Regions from separate parts of the Sulfitobacter sediminis genome, predicted to be linked through region 1. Evidence: riboswitches for the same ligand, from Rfam matches in the RefSeq annotation. Region 1 holds a riboswitch; the other holds the start of a gene.

Evidence for each region. Region 1 has a riboswitch for S-adenosylmethionine ahead of AB2B41_RS19645 (hypothetical protein). Riboswitches for the same ligand answer to the same signal wherever they lie in the genome.
Region 2: it holds a riboswitch for S-adenosylmethionine, as region 1 does, so the genes downstream of both, metZ (O-succinylhomoserine sulfhydrylase) here and AB2B41_RS19645 (hypothetical protein) in region 1, are expected to answer to the same signal.

The regions. Positions count from the first base shown of each region.
Region 1 covers NZ_JBFNXX010000022.1:21,438-26,202, forward strand. The annotation lists gene AB2B41_RS19635 (exonuclease domain-containing protein) at 1-416, opposite strand, end outside; gene AB2B41_RS19640 (metallophosphoesterase) at 503-1,420, opposite strand; gene AB2B41_RS19645 (hypothetical protein) at 1,453-2,040, opposite strand; SAM-I-IV-variant riboswitch at 2,087-2,190, opposite strand; gene AB2B41_RS19650 (hypothetical protein) at 2,485-4,338, shown strand; gene AB2B41_RS19655 (hypothetical protein) at 4,358-4,765, shown strand, end outside.
Region 2 covers NZ_JBFNXX010000003.1:173,373-178,137, reverse strand. The annotation lists gene folE2 (GTP cyclohydrolase FolE2) at 1-497, opposite strand, end outside; gene metZ (O-succinylhomoserine sulfhydrylase) at 615-1,793, opposite strand; SAM riboswitch at 1,862-1,938, opposite strand; gene AB2B41_RS05355 (glutathione S-transferase N-terminal domain-containing protein) at 2,025-2,714, shown strand; gene AB2B41_RS05350 (inner membrane-spanning protein YciB) at 2,864-3,487, opposite strand; gene AB2B41_RS05345 (EamA family transporter) at 3,499-4,401, opposite strand; gene ftsY (signal recognition particle-docking protein FtsY) at 4,438-4,765, opposite strand, start outside.

The sequences.
Region 1 (4,765 bases):
AGTTCGCGCACGGCATAGACCATCTGCATAACATCCATGCGGCTGTTTCCGCCGGTTTGTGTGAGATAGAGATCCGGGTGAAGGTTCTGGTAGAACATCTGCCGCATCACATTCTCATCGAAGTTGATCGAATTGTATCCGACCCACGTGGCCGACGACCAATCCATTATCGTTTTGGCAACCGCCTGGGAAAACCCGAACCATGTGTCCAGCGAGGCATCCATAAGAAGTTCGGGTGTCACGCCGGTTATCGCCAAGGCCATAGGAGCGGGCAGGATGTGAGGCTCCAGACGACAGCGCAGGTTGCGGCGATCCACCTCACGCAAGTCGTCGTCAACCAGGAGCGCCGCAAACTGCAGGGGCTGATCGAATGCGGGCGAGGTTCCTGTGGTTTCAAAGTCGTAGAAAGCAAACATGTGCGCTCATTCTGGTTTCAGATGATCCGGATTGCCAGTAGCACGATTAAAGATCAGCGCACCTGATGGGAGATTTAGTGTTGCTGTTATTGGTGGACCCGCAGCCACTCGAGCGACAAAGTATTTTGGCCCGGGCGGGCTTCATATGAAACAAGTGGTCCATCAAGTCCTGCCGAATAGTCGAGGCAAAGTGCATTTTTCGCCTGAAGCACGGGATTACCTTGCATCCAGTAGTGTCCGAAAAAGACGGGTGGAGCATCGCTTGGATAAGCCGAGGTAATTATTCTGTCGGGTAGTTTCTGATCAGGGAGTTGCTCAGGTTTCGGAACTGAGATTGCTACGTCACGCCATGAAGTCACGTTACTGTCCCACCATTTCCGACGTACCTCCGTTCGGTGGTGATCACCTTTGTCGACAAAAAAGTAACCGTCGGGCAGCTGAAGTTCTGGGCCCTTGAGAGCCGTCTCGACCAGTTCGAACAACACATCTTCTTTGGCTGCAGCCCTGACCAGTTGTCCCTCAGACAAGACTCCTCTCGTCGTTTGTTGTTTCAACTGTCCGATACCGGCTTCGTCCCAGCAGGCATGAACCGCACGGAAACCGTCAAACTCAAGATAGAGAGGAAGTTCTTTCATCCAGGCGATGGCTTCGCTGGCCTCAGGTGATCCCAAAGGGAACTCTTTCAGAAAGGATGCATGCTGAGCGATATTTTTTTCAGAGTGTGCTCTGAGCGGACCGGTTTCATCAGCGGTGTGAAAATGTATCGCGTTCAGTTCATGGTTACCCATGACTGCGAAGGCGGTGCCGGCTTCGATCATACCCCGCACAATATGGATCACTTCGCGGTTGTCCGGGCCACGGTCGATAAAGTCCCCAAGATAGATGACATGACGCCTGGGGTCGCTGTGGCGCCAGGCACCGTTTTTCTCGGAGTAGCCGAGATCGCGCAATGCGGCTTTCAGCTTTGTTGCCTGACCGTGAATGTCGGGAATGATATCATACATTTGGCTTTGGGCCTCGCTGGTCGGGTCGCATCTCAGGGCGCGATGTTGGTGTCAATTGCGAGCCAGGTTGTCCGGGCCGCTACTGCAGAAGTAATGAGCGGAATGCACCACTCACCGTCGAGCTTGGCGGTTGCGTAGCGCGGTGTTGTCGGATGTTCACCAAGCTCAAGGCCCAGATCGGGAATCCGGGCGCCAAACGGCCCCGCAATCTCGTCCCGAAACAGATCGTAGAGAAAATCATGGGCTTCGGTTTCAGGCCTGTAGTTAGCATGCCAAGTCTGAAAGGCGGGATCTTCGATACAAGTGGGTTCGAAAAGTTCATCTTCTGCAAACCACCCCTCATCGATCATCCGCCAATGGTCCCGCTGCTGTAGCAGGAGGTCTGTCCCCGGTCCGAAAGCTCGCTCGAGAACGTCTGACCTGATCAGCTTCTGCGGTGTTTCCGGTCCGTCGCTAAACAGAACTAGCCGACCTTCATCGGCTCGTTTTGCGAAGACGGTGCGGACCCTTGGCAGTGCTTTCAGGGGAAGGCACTCACTTTGTTCAGCAGATGCCTCTGCAGCAAACGGGCTGGATGCCGTTGCTGCCGTTGTGACAATGAATTTTCTACGCGTGATCATGACGGTCTCCTTCTAAGGGACCGGCAGGGCAATAGCTTGTGGATGGGGCCAACCCTTTCGTTGCCGATCTGGCCGCATCCCCTTTCGGGCTACCACCTTGCCGGGTTGGGCAGGTTGGTGGGGACACTTGTCCCACTCTTGATGCAGCTATGGATATAAACGCGAAGCAATATACGTTCAAGGCCGCAACCTTTGTTACTCTTGGGGGTAGGGGATCGGTTTGGTTGCTTGGCCGAGACTATCAACGGTCTGTTCAAAGCCGAGGTCATCCCGCGTCGGAGGCGCTATCAGCAAACTGAGAGCGAATCCTAAAGCAATCGATGGGCTTCTTAGGGCGACCCATGAATTCCGCAAATATTGCATTCGCTTGCCACATTGCTACTCTTCAAAATAGAAATTCCATCCGAACATCCGAAGAGGTGTTGCGGTGTAGAGAGCAGCTATATGTCGGAAATGAAGAATCCTCACGTTTATCGGATGGCAAGATTCCTACCATTCGATCCGTCCCACGACCAGATTTATGAAGAATATCAGGTAGCTGGTGACACTCTCAACCTAGATACTGTCGCATATAACTATGTTCTCGAAGCTGCCAATACTGGCGCGCATGTAATCGTCCTAACCGGCGATGCAGGTCACGGGAAAACGCACCTGTGCCGGAGGATCATCGAGAGCTTCCTAGGGTATGGCGAAGAGGAAGCGAGAAAGCTGATCAACGAGGCGTGCGATGGCAGGCAAGTTATCTACGCGAAGGAGGGTGTTTCAGCAAATCTCGGGCTACGCATCTTTAAGGACTTTTCAGAGTTCTCACCGGAGATCGCGGCGAACCTGGTCGAGGAGTCCAACAGTGACGAGGCTGTAACCATCATCTGCGCAAATGAGGGAAGATTTCGCGCCGTTCTTGCCTCGGACCAGGCCGGGCACTATTGTGCGCAGCTTCTGAATAGCTTCGAGGCGTCCTTCGAAAATGGCAAGGCCAGCCAGGATGGGCGCGTTCATATCGTCAATCTCAATCACCAGTCCACTGCAGCCGACGAAGACGGTCTCTCGCTTGGAGACCGCGCGATCCGTGACTGGACTTCTGGTACGAGGTGGAGAAGCTGTGGCGAATGTGACGCTCGAGAAGCTTGCCCAATCAACCGCAACAGAGAAATGCTTTCAGAGCGCGTCGACGAGGTTGCGGCCGCTACGAGAAAGACAAAGCTGCGACTCCTGTTCGCCACGCTGGAGCGAATTGGCTACGTCATAACCATCCGCGACATGCTCATGGCATTTGCATATCTTCTGACAGGGGGCTTGAAGTGCGAGGACGTCCACAGGATGAGACGCGGCCGAAAGAAGTGCTGGCAGCAGGCCTACGCATTCTACAATCTCGCCTTTGAGGCCCCCGACACGCTTTCGAAAGAGCAGCTGAACCGTCTGCCGCTTATGCAGCAGCTTCCGAAACTCGATCCCGGACGGCGCGCTATCCGCGAAATTGACGAGCGTATTGTCAATGAACAGGAGATTTTCAAACACGGGCAACTGGATCTGCAGTTTCCGGCACCGCCAACTTCAGATGAAGATTTCATCGATGCTGCGGACGGTATTGACGAGATTATTGGAGACCCCCGCAACAAGAAGCAGCGTGCTGATGAAGCTGAAAATGTCTCGCAAGTCGTAAGGGCTCTCAGGCGCCGGGCATATGTCGACGGGATCGGCAGACAAGAACTCGATATGGCACACCTTGGCTTTCCCTATGGCGCTGACTTCTTGGCAATTGTCCATGACCAGTTGGACAACGCGGAACGGACCCTTTTGAAAAGAAAGGTGATCGCCGGTTTGCACCACATTCAGGGTCTTCAGTTTTCACAACAGACGCCAATACTCCACCTCGTCGATCCAGCATTTGGGCGTTCCATGTCCGGAACGGCAATACTGGCTGCCAGGATAAAACCGGCAAACGTTGACCTACTCAGACTTTCAGAAAAGTGGGGAAATAGCGAGGACGTCCCGCATCACGTCAAGTCGAGCGTGGACTGGATTGACCGCCACGTGGTCCTGCGGGTCATCGACAAACAGGACGACGCTCACGATCTGCTAATGGATTTGATGACGTTCGATTGCATTCTCCGAGCGGCTGCTGGCCACGTTCCGACCAAATTCTACGAGCACGATATTCGACGTGTCGCCAGTTTTCTGGGCCGGATTGCGCAGTCCGCACAGGCAAGCTCCGACCAGATCAATCTGATTAGAGACGGCCTATCGAGCACGATCTCAATCGATGGAACCACCATTCAGGTCGGCGCCGGGGCCTGATCAAGGGATAGATTTGAAAATGCAGGACGAAATCAATCAAACTGTCCGAAAAGGTCCAGAAGTTTCTCGCGAACTGTTCGGAGGCGTCCTCGATTTCGATGCCGCCGGACACTACCCGGGACTTGAGCTTCTGAACTTTATCTTCTGCGGACAAGGCGGAAATAGGCTCCCATCATCAGACACTGTGCAAATCATTCGCCGATCGCACGATTTCGGGAGGCGGCTGGTCTGGGATAGCAGCTTCAAAGATGATCAACGACGGCATGATGTACTGCTCGACGACAATTCCGCTGAAGAGACCCTGCGAGAACTTCTCCGCTGCTTGCAACTTGAAATCCCCAATGGAACGAAAGAACCGAAGTGGTCGAGAGCGCATTTTTTCCCGTACACATCTTCGCTGATACATTGGGACGCCAGGGAGCGCTCC
Region 2 (4,765 bases), on a different contig from region 1:
TCGAGGTCCGCCTTGTAGTCATCCAGCGCGGATTCGATCACATCGAAGCTGAAGGTCCGCTCCGCGTGCTTGTAAAAGCTGCGCATGATGCGGGACATGTTGATGCCCTTCTTGTCCGCTTCAAGGCTGACGGAGCCGGTGATCGACGTCTCGAGCGTCAGATCGCCGTTGTCGCGGGTGTGAAAGCGGATCGGGAGGCGGAAGTTGGAAATGCCCACATGCTGAATCTGCTTCTTAGCACCCCGGATCAGGCTTGATGGTCCGTTCTGCAGGTCGGGCAGCGTGCGCTTGTAGCTGTCGCCCACCGCGAAATCCGCAGGATAGGTGCGGTTGAATTCCGGGTAGGCTTCGCTGGTCGACAGCAGGCGCGCGACCGCCGGGTCCAGCGCGTCCATCTCTTCCTCGGTCGCCCCTGCGGCCCAGGCCTTGAGTGTTTCAAGGGCGTCTCGGGCCTCGGAACGCTCCGGTGCTTTCTTGACGGAAGTGATCGCATTCATGGGTAAGGCTCCCCTTATCGGTGTGCGACACTTAGTTAGGGTGCCATTTCAGGATTCCCAATTAAGATATCATATAGCCCCATTTTGTCGCAGCAAGCGCCTGCAAAACCGACATTTTCAGTGGGAAAGCGCCTGCATGAAGTCGCTCAAAAGATCGTGAGCGTCCTCCAACCCCACGGAAATACGCACCAATCCCGGCGTGATGCCCAGTGCATCCTTCTGGTCGTGCGGCAGCCGCTGGTGGGTCGTGAAGGCAGGAGGCGTCAGGATCGTCTTGGCGTCCCCGAGGTTGTTGGAGATGATCCCCACCTCACAGGCATTCAGAAACTTATACGCCGCCTCCTTGCCGCCTTTCACCTCGATGGCCAGCATGGTACCGCCTGCCCCCATCTGCCGCTGCGCCAGATCGTGCTGCGGATGGCTCTCCAGCCCGGGATAGATGACGCGGCTCAGCTTCTCATGTCCCTGCAGCGCCTCGGCCAGTTTCGCCGCCGTCTCGGTCTGGGCGCGTACCCGCAGGTTCATCGTCTCAAGCCCCTTGAGCATGATCCAGGCGTTGAAGGGGCTCATGGAGCCGCCGGTGTGTTTCATGTAAGGCTCGATCGTCTTGCGGATCATCTCACGCGAGCCGAGGATCACGCCGCCCAGCGCCCTGCCCTGCCCGTCGATGTGCTTGGTAGTGGAATAGATCACAAGGTCCACGCCCTGCTCTGCCGCCTTGGAATAGACCGGCGTGGCAAAGACGTTGTCGCAGATGACCAGCGCGCCCTGCGCATGGGCCAGTTGCGCCACCCCTTCCACGTCCACCAGTTCCAGTGTCGGGTTCGAGAGCGACTCAAAGAACACCGCCTTGGTATTAGGCCGGATCGCGGCCTCCCACTGGTTCAGATCACTGCCATCGACGAAGGTCACCTCGACGCCGAAGCGGGGCAGGATTTCCTCGGCGATATAGAGACAGGAGCCAAACAGCGCGCGGGACGAGACAAGGTGATCGCCCGCCTTCAGGACCGACATCAGCGCCCCGTTGACCGCCGCCATGCCCGACGCCGTGGCAAAGGCGTCCTCGGTGCCTTCCAGCGCGGCGATGCGCTCCTCGAACATCGCGACCGTGGGGTTGCCGTAGCGGGCATAGATGAACTCGTCCGGACCCGCTTTTTCGAACCGGGCCTCGGCCTGTTCGGCGGTCTCATAGACAAAGCCCTGCGTCATGAAGATCGCCTCGGAAACCTCGCCATACTGGCTGCGGCGAATGCCTGCGTGCACCGCCTTGGTGGCCTTGTTCCAGTCCTTGCTCATGTCGTTCATCCTTTTCCCCCGGCGCGCAGGCCGGGCAACAAAAAACCCCAGACGCGGTCAAGCGAAAGGGGTCTTTCATCCTGACCTTTTAGCAGATTGTTTAACGTGGCCCGCAATCCGGTAACAAATCACCACGCCCGATGGATTACGCCTGTCCTGCGCTTTCGTCAATCCGGCACCTTGGCATCGCGTCCATTTGCGCCATCATGGGTCAACTGAAAGGAACCGCCCATGAATGCTCCCATTGATCTATTTTATTGGCCCACGCCCAACGGCTGGAAAATCTCCGTCGCGCTGGAGGAAATGGGCCTGCCCTACACCACGCATGCGGTCAACATCGGCAAGGGCGACCAGTTCGACCCCGACTTCCTCAAGATCGCGCCCAACAACCGCATGCCCGCCATCGTGGACCCCGAAGGCCCGGACGGCGCCCCGATCTCGATCTTCGAGAGCGGGGCGATCCTGCAGTACCTCGCCCGCAAGACCGGTCAGTTCTGCGGCCGGACCGAGCGCGAGCGTGTCGCTGTGGATCAATGGCTGATGTGGCAGATGGGCGGCCTCGGCCCCATGGCCGGTCAGGCGCATCATTTCCTGAAGTTCGCCAAAGAGGACATCCCCTACGCCAAGGACCGCTACCGGAACGAGACCGCACGGCTTTACGGCGTGCTCGACCGGCAATTAGCGCAGAACGAATACGTGGCGGGGGATTTCGTCTCGATCGCGGATTTCGCGATCTGGGGCTGGGCGTCATTGTGGGAAGGGCAGCAGCAGACGCTGGAGGACAAGCCAAATATGGCGCGCTGGCTGGAGGCAATGTGGGCGCGGGACGGGGTTCTGCGCGGTCGCGCCCTGATGGCTGAGAAGCGGCCAGGGTTTGCGGAGGATCCGGAATTGCAGCAGCGCCTTGCGCGGCTCGGCTAAGGGTTCGTCCCCGCGGGGACAATGAACGCTTTTCTTTTGATGTCAGTGCTTTGTGCTGAATTAACGCTTAAGTAGGAAATTTCAGGCCCTACATCTCCGTTGCGCCGATTTCTTCAAAGAAATCGGTCCGGACTTTTCAAAAAATCCGTTCAGCTCTCCCCGTCTTCCGTTTCGGTATACTTCTCCAGCGCCACGATCTGCGTCCAGAGGAACAGGAACATCAGGATCGGGAAACCAAAGGTCTCGATCTTGACCCAGGCATCGGTGGACATGGTGCGCCAGACCACCTCGTTCGCCACCGCAAGTGCGAGGAAGAACAGGGTCAGCCGCCGGGTCAGCAGCATCCAGCCTTCGTGTCTCATCGGGATCATCTCGCCCATGACGTAAGCCAGGTAGCTTTGGCGGCGCAGCAGACCGATGCCAAGGATCACCGCAAAGAAGGCGTAGACGATGGTGGTCTTCATCTTGAAGAACCGCTCGTCGTTGAACCACGCGGTCAGCCCACCGAAGAAGATCACCATGAAGGCGGTAAATATCTGCATCCGGCTCAGCTTGCCCGTCTGCCACCACAGCATGCCCATCGCCACCAGAAGGATCGGCACGAAGATCAGCGTCGCCACGATAAAGCCGCTGTATTCGGTCCCGCCAAAGGTAAAGACATCATCGCGGATGCGCAGGTAGATCAGGAAGAACACGATGGGCGGGCCCAGTTCCAGAACCTGCTTTAGGATCGGGTTGATCTCTTTGCCGCTGTCGCTGTCAGGCTTGTCCATCGTGCGCTCCTTCATCCGCCCACCTCAACTATCACAGCGCCCGCCGCGATCAATGCCATGAGCGCCAAGCGGCGGGGACCCACGGTTTCTTTCAAGAATAGCCAGCCGATGGCAGCGGCAAAGACCGTCGAGGTCTCGCGCAGCACCGCCGCCTCGCCCACCTTGTCGAGGCGCGTGGCCATCATGATGGAGCCGAAGCTCATAAATGCGATCAGCCCGCCGATCACCCCGCGCGTCATCAAAGGGCCAAAGGCGGGCGGGTCGATCATCCCGCGCCAGCGGTGCAGCGCGACAAGCGGCATGACGATGCCGTCGATCATGAAGAACCATGCAAGGAAGGTGAAAGGGTCCGCCGTGGCGCGGATGCCGTAGGCGTCGTAGGTGGTGTAGAGCGCCACGAAAAGCCCGGTCAGCACCGCCAGGGCGAGGGCAAGATTCAGCGTGTCGCGCTCCGAGACGAGGAAGATCATGTTGTAGACCGCAAGGCCGAAAATACCCGAAAGCAGGACGGCAACGCCCAGCCATTGGGTGCCCGTGAAGGTCTCGTTGAAGATCAGGTAGGCCCCGATCACCGCGAATAGCGGACCGGTGCCGCGCACCACCGGGTAGACGACCGTATAGGCGCCCTTGGTATAGGCCCAGGCCTGCAGGACCTTGTAGACCGTGTGAATGACGAAAGCGCCTGCGAAGATCAGCCACATATGTGGCTCGGGCCAGGGCACCACGAAGAAGGCAAAGGGCGCGGCCATGACGCCGTATGAGATGTCAATGGCCCCGCGCGTGAGCCAGGGGTCGTGCCGCCCCTTCTGCATGGCGCCAAAGACCGCGTGCAGAAAGGCCGCAAGGAGCGCCAGCACGAGGGCGAGCCGGTGCCCCGCTTCGGTCCCTTCGATGGAGAGAAGCCAGTCGGTCACCGGCGCGACGCCAGCAGGATTCGGAAAGCAGTCACCTCAGCGTTCGTATCCCACCAGCGCATCCGCGAATTCCTGCGGATCGAAGGGCTGCAGATCGTCGATCTGCTCCCCCACGCCGATGGCGTGGATGGGCAGGCCGAACTTGTCGGCCAACGCCACCAGCACACCGCCCTTGGCGGTGCCGTCAAGCTTGGTCATGACAAGGCCGGAGACATCCGAGATCTCCTGAAATACCTTGACCTGATTGAGCGCGTTCTGACCTGTCGTGGCGTCGAGCACCAGAAGCGTATTGTGCGGCGCACTTTCGTCCTTCTTGCGGATCACGCGCACGATCTTGGCCAGTTCCTCCATCAGGTCCGAGCGG